Regions from separate parts of the Candidatus Methylopumilus planktonicus genome, predicted to be linked through region 1. Evidence: predicted binding sites of a transcription regulator. Region 1 holds the regulator's gene; the other holds the start of a gene.

Region 1 (6,291 bases):
AAACAGGATTCAGGTCTGAAGAATGTGCATTTATGGGAGATGACATTGTAGATTTGCCTCCTATGTTGCAATCGGGTCTCGCTATTTCTGTGCCTGCAGGCCACGATGAAGTAAAAAAAATTGCGCATTTTGTGACAGAAAAGATTGCCGGCTATGGTGCCGTTCGAGAGGCCTGTGATTTTATTATGAAGGCTCAAGGCACTTATGATGAAATCGTTGCACCTTACTTTAAATGATCAATCGTTTCTCTGTTTTATTTCCTATTTTTTTTGCTGCAATCTTAGCTTTTATTTCTTACTGGGTTCAAGTTTCTGTTGAAAATGAAAGTGAAAAAAGAGGAAATAAACTAAGCAACAGCCCCGATTATTTTTTAACAAATTTCAAAACAACGCAAACTGAATCAAATGGGTCTATTCATTTCATTTTATCTGCAAATGAAATGACCCATTACCCGCAAGATGACACGACGCGACTTAAAAAACCTCTTTTTATTAGATATAAAAATAATGTGCCTAGCTCAAAAATTGAAGGTGGCATTGGTTTTGTTTCGACCGACGGCGAAGAAGTGCAAATAATTGACAATGTAAAAGTGGCTCGCCTCGAAACTGAAACAAAGCCAAAAATGGAGCTTTTTACAGATCAATTGACTATATTGCCAAACAAAGACCAAGCATTTACAAAAAGGCCTGTTCGCATCACTCAAGACCCCAAAACAGTCGTTAATGCAATTGGCATGAATTATGACAAAAAGAATGGAATAATGACGTTATTAGCGAGAGTTCGTGTGCATTATGAAAAGCCTGTTAAAAAAAATAATTTAAACGTGCAACCTATTACTCAAAATAAAAATCTAAAGAAATAATGCGCTTATCTTTTTTTAAAATATCGTCACTGAAAATTCTCTTTGCTTACTTATGCATTTTTAGCATCAGTTCATCTTACGTCTTTGCAGAAAAGGCAGACCGAGATAAGCCTATCGAGCTTGAATCTGACACAATGACATCTGATGACTCAAAGAATAAAAGTATTTATTCTGGTAATGTCATTTTGACACAAGGCACACTGCTTATTAAAGCCGATGAACTTACCATCCGAGAAGACAATCAAGGCTTTCAACATAGTACAAGTGTTGGTAATCCCACAACCTTCAAACAAAAACAAGAAGGTAAAAATGAATATATTGAGGGCAGCGCTCAGAGAATTGAATATGATGGTCGTATGGATAAAGTTCATTTATATAGTAAAGCGTGGGTAAAAAAAGGCGGGGATATTGTTCAGGGCGATTACATCATGTACGACGCAAATGCTGAATTTGCAAAAGCAATGTCAGGTAACACTAAAAATAAAGCAGGTGAGACTGTACCGGGTGGCAGAACGCGTGCAATTATTCAGCCCAAGAAAAAACCACAGGAATAACAAGTCGCTATGAGTGAATTAGTCATTGAAAATCTTAAAAAAACTTTTAAAAAAAGAACTGTCGTTCAAGATGTATCTTTAACTATCAAGAGTGGGGAAATCGTAGGATTGCTGGGGCCCAATGGTGCTGGTAAAACAACAAGTTTTTATATGATCGTAGGGCTTATTCCAAGCGATCGAGGACGTATCTCACTCGATGGTGCAAATATATCAAAAATGCCTATTCATAGTCGTGCAAAATTAGGTCTCTCTTACCTTCCTCAAGAACCTTCGATCTTTAGAAAAATGACGGTGGCTGAAAATATTTTAGCTATTTTAGAATTGCAAGACTTAACTCGCGAAAAAATGAATGCAAGACTTGAAGGGCTTCTTCAGGAATTAGGTATTAGTCATATTAGAAACAATCCTGCAATCAGCCTTTCCGGGGGCGAAAGACGTCGTGTTGAAATCGCTAGATGCCTTGCCTCTGATCCCGCATTTATTCTATTAGATGAACCTTTTGCAGGTATTGATCCAATTGCGGTCATTGATATTCAAAAAATCATTAAATATCTCGCCGAACAAAAAATTGGCATTCTCATTACAGATCATAATGTTCGTGAAACTTTAGGTATTTGTGATCGCGCGTATATTGTAAATCAAGGGAAAATTCTTGCATCTGGACTACCTAAAACTCTTGCTAACGATCAAAATGTTAAAGATGTTTATTTAGGTAAGGATTTTTATCTATAACTATTTAGATTAGCGCTATTTAAGCGATGAAACAAAATCTTCAATTTAAAGCGTCTCAACACTTATCGCTTACTCCTCAACTTCAACAGTCTATTAAGCTTCTCCAGATGTCATCTGTGGAGCTTAATCAAGAACTTGAAATTCTCATTCAACAGAACCCTTTAATTGAAATGCTAGAGGAAGATGAGGAAGACGGTAAAGATATTGCGATAACTCCTCAGGAAGAAACTTCATTTGAAATTTTAAACGATCAAGAAATCCAAGATCCTATTTATGAACACGAAATTAATTGGGATGAAGAATACGCAAAAGATAATAATTATATCGATTCAAATGAGTATCGAGAGTCTGCGGCACAAACCCTAAAACAATACCTTGAAGATATTTTTCATTTAATTCCAATTGGCGAGAAGGATCAAGCAATTATTTCTCTTCTAATAGATTCAATCAATGAAGATGGCTATTTGGAAGAGCCTCTAGATTACTTCTTATCAAGTATTCCAAAGGAGTATGAAGTAAGTATTGAAGAAATAGAATCCTTACTAAAATTACTTCAAAAACAAGCGCCACCTGGAATTGGCGCAAGAGATCTTATTGAATGCTTGACGCTTCAACTTGAAAGTAAGGAAGAAAGTCCGATTCACATACTTTCCATTAAAGTTATTAAATCTCATCTAAACCTTCTGGCCTCTCGTGACTTTGTTAAGCTTAAAAAAATATTAGGCTGTGAAGATGAAGTGCTAAGAGAAATTCAGAAGGTAATTAAAAGTCTTAACCCAAAACCTGGAAATATATTTTCCACCATTGAAAGTCATCACTTCGTTCAACATGAAGTTAATGTAAAAAAAGTAAAGGCTAATTGGCAAGTTTCATTAAACGAACAAGCAATTCCAAAGCTTCGCTTAAATCATATTTATCGAGACCTAATCAAAAATTCGCAAGCTGACTCAGCTCATCATTTATCTAGTCAAATACAAGAAGCAAAATGGATTGTGAAAAACATACAACAGCGGTTTGTCACAATTCTTAAAGTTTCAGAAGCCATCATGAAACATCAAAAAGATTTTTTAGATTATGGTGAATCTATGATGAAGCCTCTTATTTTAAGAGAGATTGCTGAAGAAGTTGGTCTTCATGAATCCACCATCTCTAGAGTTACATCAAACAAATATATTAATACGCCTCGGGGCATTTATGAGCTCAAATTTTTCTTTGGAAGTTCAATTGACAATAGCTCAGGTAATGAACTTGCATCTACTGCAATTAGGGCTAAAATTAAAGAAGTTATTAAACAAGAAGATCCAAAAAAACCACTTTCAGATAGCGAGATTGTTTTATTATTAAAGAATCAGGATATTAATATTGCACGAAGAACTGTGGCGAAATATAGAGAAATACTAAATATTGCTCCAACCAACCTTAGAAAAATTTTATAACTCTAACCTTAAGGAAATAATATGAATATTCATTTAACTGGCCATCATTTAGAAATCACTCCGTCATTAAAGGAATATATTCAAACTAAATTAGCTAAAATTTTCCACCATTTTGATCATGTAATTGATGCAAAGGTCACACTCACAGTAATTAAACTAGAACACATTGTAGAGGCTACTATTCATCTTCCAAAGAGCGATATTCATGCTGAATGCAGAGGTGAAAGTATGTACACCGCCATTGATTTACTATCGAGTAAATTAGATCGCCAAGTCATTAAATATAAAGAATTACATAAGGATCACCACCGAGTTGAAGGCGGCTTAAAACACCAGTCGATAGAATAATGTATTTATCAAAAATTTTTAATTTAAACCCATTAAAATCTAAAGTCCCTCAAGCTACAAAACATGCACATGGTGTTTTTGTTGTAATTAAAGGTAAAGGTATATTAATCGTTGGCAAATCAGGTATTGGTAAAAGTGAGGTTGCACTTGATTTAATTTACAGAGGCAATAAGCTTATTGCTGACGATAGTGTAGAATTTTTCAAACAAGATGAAAATACACTCATAGGCCAAGCGCCATCACTCCTTGCCAATGTAATGGGGGTTCGTAGCTTAGGCATACTTGATATTAAAAAATTATTCGGTGATAAAAGCATAATCAAAAAAGAAAAGCTTTTTTTAGTGGTTGAATTGAAATCATTCCAAAAAAAAATACTCTACCCGAGACTAGATATGGATATAGGTTCTTTTAAGCTTTTTGATATTACTGTTCCTAAAATAGAGCTCCCTATAGATAAAACAAGACATGTAAGCCTTTTAATTGAAACTGTAGTTAAAAACTACATATTACTTAATAGGGGATCTAATGCAACAAAGAATCTTTCACAGAAGCTTAATCTTCAATTAAGTTTAGATCATTAATTATGGAAGTCATTATTATTTCAGGATTGTCAGGCTCGGGTAAAAGCATTGCCCTAAATGCTCTAGAAGACAATAATTTTTACTGTATTGATAATTTACCAGTCACGCTTTTATCTAGCATTTCTCAACATCTTAATCATGAACATCAAGATAAGGTTGCTATAAGTGTTGATATTAGGAGTATAGATATTGAAAAATTACCTCATGTTATTAAAGAAATCGAGTCTTTATCTATCAAAACGAAGCTTATTTATTTAGAATCCTCTACAGAATCTATAGTTAGACGATTTGGCGAAACTAGGCGGAGACATCCATTAGCAAATGAAAAGCTATCCCTTGATGAAGCTATAGAAAAAGAGCGTTCCATGCTCGCACCTTTAGCTGAAATTGGTTACAAAATTGATACTAGCAATATGTCTGTCAATGTATTGAAGACAGCATTGAGTGAATTAATTCAGCTAAAAGAAGATCGTCTGGCCTTACAACTTAGTTCATTCGGATATAAGTTTGGCATCCCACTTGATGCAGATTTTATCTTTGATGTGCGCTGCCTTCCTAATCCACACTACGAATCAAATCTAAAAAATTTAACCGGGATAGACAAGCCTGTTATAGATTTTTTTGAAAACTTCAAAGAGGTTGATAAGATGTTTCAAGATATTAATCACTTTGTAAAGGAATGGCTAAGTGCTTTCAAAATAGAACAAAGACATTCTCTAAATATAGCTATTGGATGTACTGGTGGCAAACATCGCTCCGTTTATATTGCGAATAAATTATTTACTAACTTTTCTAACCCAAAATCTCAAGTGACTATTCGTCACAGAGATATTAACCATTAAAAGAACTTATGATTGGTATTCTTCTTATCACGCACGGCGAACTCGGAAAATCTCTTATTGAATGCGCAACACATGTTCTTGGGGATCAGCCATTATTTCTAGAATTTCTCTCAATCGAAAATGATTGTGAACATGAAAATATGTTTAAGCAAATATCGGAAAGAATTAATCTCTTAGATCAAGGTGATGGCGTTTTAATCTTGACAGATATATTTGGAGCAACACCTTGTAACATTATTACTAAAATAATTAAGCCAGGAAGAGTGAGTGCAATTGCGGGTGTAAATTTATCTATGCTTATCCGCAGCATTAGTTATCGCCATGAGTCTTTCGATGCTCTCATTGCCAAGGCAATCCAAGGCGCTCAAGATGGCATCATTCATATTCAATCCAATCAATCTTGCTAACACTTTCTATTAAAATCATTAATAAGCTAGGTTTGCATGCAAGAGCCTCTGCAAAACTTACGCAGATAGCCAATCAATTTGACTCAGATATATGGATTGAAAAAAATGATAAAAAAGTAAACGCAAAAAGTATTATGGGGGTAATGATGCTTGCGGCTAGCCAAGGTTCAAATGTCATAATTACGACAGAAGGTCCTGATGAAAAAGAAGCTTTGAATTCTATCGTTACTCTTATCAATGATTTTTTCGGTGAGGGAGAATAAAGCAAGATGACTCCATTTAGCATTCACGGTACTGGTGTTTCAAATGGAATCGCTATAGGTAAAGCACATTTGATTTCCAATGCTCTTCTTGAAGTTGTTCAATATGATATTGAGATAAAAAATATTCCTCACGAAATCAAAAGATTTGAGGATGCTATTACTGCCGTCAAAATTGATCTCAATAAAATTAAATCTCAACTACCCTCTGATTCGCCAGGAGAGTTAAGTGCATTTATTGATACACACTTAATGATATTAAAAGATAA
Region 2 (6,291 bases), 200 kb from region 1:
TTAAACATGGGCTCTATTATAACTTTAAGCGATTAAATTTTATGGATAAAAAAAGGGCGCTATAAAGCGCCCTTGAGAAGTCACTACTTCCAGGATATTTTAGTTATGGTAAGCCGTTTCGCCATGACTTGATGTATCTAAACCTTCTCTTTCAGCGTCAGGTTTGACTCGCAATCCCATGGTCGCATCGATAACTTTAAAAAGTATATAACTTACAATCCCTGACCAGAGAACTGTAACGCCGACCGCGATAGCCTGGATATATACTTGATCTGACATGGTTATACCTTCGGCAAATCCAACACCACCTAGATCAGGTGACATAAAAATGCCTGTGCCGATTGCACCTACGATTCCACCTACACCGTGAACGCCAAATACGTCGAGTGAGTCATCGTAGCCTAATGCATTTTTAAGCCATGTGACGGCATAGAAACAGACAATACTTGCAATAAAGCCGAGTGCAATTGCCCCCATAGGACCCACGAAAGCGCATGCTGGGGTGATCGCTACCAGTCCAGCTATGGCACCTGATGCACCACCAAGCATTGATGGCTTTCCTCGAGTTAACCATTCAATAAAGACCCAACCAAGCACAGCTGCTGCGGTAGCAATTTGAGTATTAATTAAAACTAAACCTGCTGTGCCATCAGCTGCGAGTTCACTGCCTACGTTAAAGCCAAACCAACCCACCCAAAGTAATGACGCGCCAATCATAGTCATTACCAAGTTATGAGGGGGCATTGCTTCTTTTCCGTAGCCAATTCTTTTGCCAATAACGATAGCACCGACAAGCGCGGCTATACCCGCATTGATATGAACGACAGTACCACCGGCAAAGTCTTTTGCACCAAGCGTTGCAAGAACACCACCACCCCAAACCATATGAGCAACGGGCAGATAAACTACTGTGACCCATAACACCATAAAGACGAGTAATGAAGAAAATTTAATGCGCTCTGCAAATGCACCCACGATCAACGCGGGTGTAAGTGCGGCAAAAGTTAATTGGAAAGTAGAGAAAATAAATTCTGGAATGGTTCCAGATAATGTGTCTGTTCCAATCCCTTTTAGAAATATTTTACTTAAGCCACCAATGTAATCGTTATAAGCCCCACCATCTGAAAAGGCTAAAGAGTAACCATAAACCACCCAAATAATAGAGATTAACGAGAATGTAACAAACACTTGCATCAAAACAGACAACATATTTTTTGATCGAACGAGGCCACCATAAAATAAAGCAATGCCTGGAATGGACATCATGATCACAAGGACGGTTGCGACGATCATCCAAGCCGTATTGCCCTCACTTAATACAGGCGCAGGTTCGGAGGCTTCACCTGCAGCAGCAGGAGTTACATCTGGCGATGTTTCTGCAAGCATTATTGGCTCGGCTGCAGAAAAAGTAGACGTAGCATCTAAATTTTCAGCGGCAAAACCCACATTTAAATTTAATAGGCTTAAGCATAGAATGCTCATAAACGATAATATTAATAATATTTTTTTCATAATTGTTTCCTCTGATTAAAGAGCGTCCTCCCCGGCTTCACCGGTTCGTATGCGATAAACTTCTTCGAGTTCCATCACAAAAATTTTGCCGTCACCAATTTTGCCGGTAAGTGCTGATTTTTGAATCGCTTCAACTGCGCGTTTGAGTAATTTATTTGGGATAGCTGCTTCGATTTTTACTTTAGGTAAAAAGTCGATGACGTATTCGGCGCCGCGATAAAGTTCCGTATGGCCTTTTTGACGACCAAATCCTTTGACTTCGGTCACTGTGATTCCCTGAACTCCAATGGAGGAGAGAGCTTCACGAACTTCATCTAGCTTAAACGGCTTGATGATTGCTGTTACAAATTTCATGTTAATTCCCCTTGAGGTTTAAAAAAATTAAGAAAGGGCCTTGGCCTTAGGTCTTTGTCTTAACAATTACTTTTAGAACGTTTTTTGAACAAAGACTGTGCCAGTACTATCGCCAATATTTTTATTAGCATAAGTCCAATTGGCTGCAGCATTTGCGGTACTTATATTTGTATCAGTATAGAAAGCACCGATATTTACGCCCCCATCAAATCCTTTTGTGAGCCCAACTTTCCAGTCCGTATAACTTGCATCAGGACTTGAGTAACTGGCTCTGGCTTGATTAAATTCTTGACGACCTACATGAAGGAGGGCTGTAATTCCAGTATCTGCAAGCGGGATATTTGCATTAAGTTCAGCGTAATAAGTTCCTCTCTCATCATCCCCATTCGTTCCAGCGTTATATTTTTTGCCAAATCCCCAGGCATCTTTTGAAACTACACCAGAAATTTTTGCTTGAAGCCAACCATAGCTAAGAGCGCCATATAACTCTGTCGTATTGGCCTTATCAAAACCAACATTTCTTGCGCCAGGGTAATAATACTGAAGTGCACCTAAATCAATACCAATCCCTTGAACCTCAGTTTTAAATCCACCATAGAGATCAATTTCTAAGCTCCCACCTGAGCTGTAAACTGGGGCTAAACTTGTTCCCGCATTATCTCTGAGCCAGCTGACGTTGGAAGCCCAGCCACCAATATAGAGACCGCTTTTATGACTTACATCAAAACCACCTTGAAGCGCTGGTTTGTTATTTGTTTGGGTTAAGCCACGGAAAATGTATTGACTAAAAAGTCCTACATTATATGAAGCCGTAAAATCAGATGCAGGTGCAGCGTCAGCTGCAAAAACAAATGAAGGCGCTGCAAGAGCCCCTAAGACTGCTGTTGTAATAAGCCATTTACGCATTTTAAAACTCCCTTAAGTAAAAATTTCCTGAAAATAATGTGATTAGTTATTTTTATATTCACACAATAATATAAGCAATTACCGTGCCAACTTACTTATTATATTAAAATCAATGAGTTAGTAAATACCACCTTAGATAGCAATAGGTCTGTATGCACTTAATGTGCCTTTAAATCTGATAAACTCTTGAATCATAAGGAAATTTATCATGCTAAATAATGAAAAATTAAACGAAATATCTAATAAAATCAGAGAGATAGTGAAAGATTCACCCTTGCCTGATATTGAAAAGAATATCGATGCACTATTAAAGGGCATGTTCACTAAAATGGAGCTTGTAACTCGAGAAGAGTTTGATGTTCAAACGGAAGTCTTAAAGCGTACCCGTCAAAAATTAGAAGAGTTAGAAAAGAAACTATACGAGATTGAGGCGCGTAAAAAATAATGACCTTTTGGGTTCTTGTTACACTCTATGCATATCAGATATGCGTAACACATCTTTAAAAAATTAATGTCACAGGACTTCATGACTGATCAAGAAAAAATATTAAGAAAGCTTTTGGCTGAGCGAATTCTATTTATGGATGGTGCCATGGGGACCATGATTCAACAACATAAACTCACGGAAGAGGATTATCGCGGGGGTAGTGATGGTCGTTTTGCAAAATTTTCAGCGCCAAAAGGACAGCGAGAATTATTCCTTAAAGGCAACAACGAGTTATTGAGCCTCACTCAACCTCAAATCATTCAAAGTATTCACGAAGCTTATTTAGAAGCAGGCTCTGACATTATTGAAACTAATACTTTTGGTGCAACAGAAATAGCGCAAGACGATTATTCAATGTCAGATTTAGCCTATGAAATGAATGTGGCATCAGCCAAATTAGCGCGCCAAGCGGTGGAAAAATTTTCAACTCAAGATAGACCGAGATTTGTAGCAGGTGCTGTTGGCCCTACCCCTAAAACTGCATCGATCTCACCCGATGTAAATGATCCTGGAGTGCGTAATATTACATTTGAAGAATTAAAAAATAGTTATCTTAATCAAGTGAAAGCCTTGGTTGAAGGTGGCGTTGACATTCTTTTAGTTGAAACGATTTTTGATACCTTGAATTGCAAAGCTGCTCTTTTTGCAATCGAAACATATTTTGAAGAAAACAAATTACGTTTGCCGATTATGTTATCTGGCACAGTAACAGATGCGTCAGGTCGTATTTTATCAGGACAAACAGTGGAAGCTTTTTGGAATTCAGTGCGACATGCAAAGCCTTTGACGATCGGTTTAAACTGCGCGTTAGGGGCGGCACTCATGCGGCCATACGCTGAAGAATTGTCTAAAATTGCAGACACTTATACTTGTATTTATCCCAATGCAGGCTTACCCAATCCTATGTCAGATACAGGTTTTGATGAAACCCCCAAAGATACTTCATCCTTACTTAAAGATTTTGCGATGAGTGGTTTTGTCAATATTGCAGGAGGATGTTGCGGCACAACGCCTGAGCATATCAAGGCAATTGTGGATGAAATACAAAATATCAAACCTCGCGAAATTCCAAACGTGGAAAGTGTGACTAGACTTTCAGGGCTCGAATCATTCTTAATTAGAGATGATTCCTTATTTGTGAATGTGGGTGAACGAACGAATGTGACAGGCTCAAAGGTATTTGCAAATTTAATCATTAATGAAAAATATGATGAGGCGCTATCAGTAGCGCGACAGCAAGTGGAAAATGGTGCACAAATCATTGATATCAATATGGATGAGGGCATGCTTGATGCATTAAAAGCCATGAGGTATTTTTTAAATTTGGTCGCCTCTGAACCTGACATAGCCAGGATTCCCATCATGATTGATTCATCCAAGTGGGAAGTCATTGAAGCAGGATTGCGTTGTGTACAAGGCAAAGCAATTGTTAATTCAATTTCACTAAAAGAAGGTGAGACTGAATTTATTCGTCAAGCACAATTATGTCAACGCTACGGTGCGGCAGTGATCGTTATGGCATTTGATGAAAAAGGTCAGGCTGATACATACCAAAGAAAGATAGAAATTTGTAAACATGGTTATGACTTATTAACATCAAAGATACATTTTCTTCCTGAGGATATAATTTTTGATCCCAATATCTTCGCTGTTGCAACAGGCATTGAGGAACATAATAATTATGCGGTTGATTTTATTAACGCTACGAGATGGATTAAAGAAAATCTTCCACATGCAAAAATTTCAGGCGGTGTATCCAACGTCAGTTTTAGCTTTAGAGGGAATGATGCAGCTCGCGAGGCGATTCACACAGTTTTCTTATATCATGCAATCAAAGCTGGGTTATCTATGGGGATTGTCAATGCAGGCATGATGGGTGTCTATGACGATCTAGATCCTGAACTTAAAGAGCGTGTTGAGGACGTTGTGCTTAATCGAAGACTCGATGCTACAGATAGAATGATCGAAATTGCCGGCACCTTAAAAGGGGGTAAAAAAGAAGTTCAAACACTCAACTGGCGAGGGACAGATACTGAACCAATGAGTAACCATAAAAGACTTGAATATGCGCTGGTCCACGGCATTACTGATTTTATTTTAGAGGATACTGAAGAAGCGCGATTAGAAACAATACAAAAAGAAGGGAGACCTATTCATGTCATTGAAGGCCCATTAATGGATGGTATGAATGTGGTTGGCGATTTGTTTGCCCAAGGTAAAATGTTTTTACCGCAAGTGGTTAAATCTGCGAGAGTGATGAAGCAAGCCGTCGCTCATTTAGTGCCTTTTATTGAAGAAGAAAAAAAATTAGAAGAAAAAAGAACCGGAGTCGTTTCAAAACCTAAAGGCAAAATGCTCATTGCCACAGTGAAAGGTGACGTGCATGACATCGGTAAAAATATTGTATCAGTAGTTTTGCAATGTAATAACTTCGAAGTCATTAATATGGGTGTGATGGTGCCATGCACAGAAATTTTAGAGATGGCTAAAAAAGAGAATGTTGACATTATTGGTTTGTCTGGACTTATTACGCCATCATTGGAAGAAATGACACATGTCGCAAAAGAAATGCAGCGAGACCCTCACTTTAGAGGGTTAAAAACGCCACTTCTTATAGGGGGTGCTACAACCTCACGAGCTCACACCGCGGTAAAGATTGCGCCTCATTATGATGGCCCAGTCATTTACGTGCCTGATGCATCAAGATCTGTAGCAATCATGCAATCTCTTTTAACGCCTGAACAAAAAGATCAATATATTCTTGATATTGAAAAAGATTATGCACGCGCACGCGAACAACATGCCAATAAAAAAGGTGTGAAATTATTATCGCTTGAAGAAGCAAGACTTAATAAATCAAAACTTCAATTTGATAAAACATATACACCTAAAGTACCAAAATTTATTGGTAAACGTGCATTTAAAAATATTGATCTCAATTTAATTGCACCTTATATCGATTGGAGCCCATTCTTTCAGACTTGGGATTTGGTTGGCTTTTATCCGGCGATATTAAATGATCCTATTGTGGG

Evidence for each region. Region 1 encodes sigma-54, which starts transcription at its own class of promoters, with help from an activator protein. Its sites were predicted from a motif close to TGGCACNNTTCCTGCT; they were not measured.
Region 2: BN1208_RS06735 (TorF family putative porin) is a predicted target of sigma-54. The motif match lies at 2,846-2,861, and genes of this name have one in related genera.

Annotation. Positions count from the first base shown of each region.
Region 1 covers NZ_LN827929.1:121,530-127,820, reverse strand. Annotated here, with positions in the region: gene BN1208_RS00660 (KdsC family phosphatase) at 1-236, shown strand, start outside; gene lptC (LPS export ABC transporter periplasmic protein LptC) at 233-862, shown strand; gene lptA (lipopolysaccharide transport periplasmic protein LptA) at 862-1,416, shown strand; gene lptB (LPS export ABC transporter ATP-binding protein) at 1,426-2,148, shown strand; gene rpoN (RNA polymerase factor sigma-54) at 2,175-3,584, shown strand; gene hpf (ribosome hibernation-promoting factor, HPF/YfiA family) at 3,606-3,932, shown strand; gene BN1208_RS00630 (phosphoenolpyruvate carboxykinase (ATP)) at 3,932-4,513, shown strand; gene rapZ (RNase adapter RapZ) at 4,516-5,355, shown strand; gene BN1208_RS00620 (PTS sugar transporter subunit IIA) at 5,364-5,762, shown strand; gene BN1208_RS00615 (HPr family phosphocarrier protein) at 5,756-6,025, shown strand; gene ptsP (phosphoenolpyruvate--protein phosphotransferase) at 6,032-6,291, shown strand, end outside.
Region 2 covers NZ_LN827929.1:1,279,708-1,285,998, reverse strand. Annotated here, with positions in the region: gene BN1208_RS06750 (hypothetical protein) at 1-8, opposite strand, end outside; gene BN1208_RS06745 (ammonium transporter) at 100-1,512, opposite strand; gene BN1208_RS06740 (P-II family nitrogen regulator) at 1,528-1,866, opposite strand; gene BN1208_RS06735 (TorF family putative porin) at 1,939-2,772, opposite strand; gene BN1208_RS06730 (accessory factor UbiK family protein) at 2,981-3,217, shown strand; gene metH (methionine synthase) at 3,299-6,291, shown strand, end outside.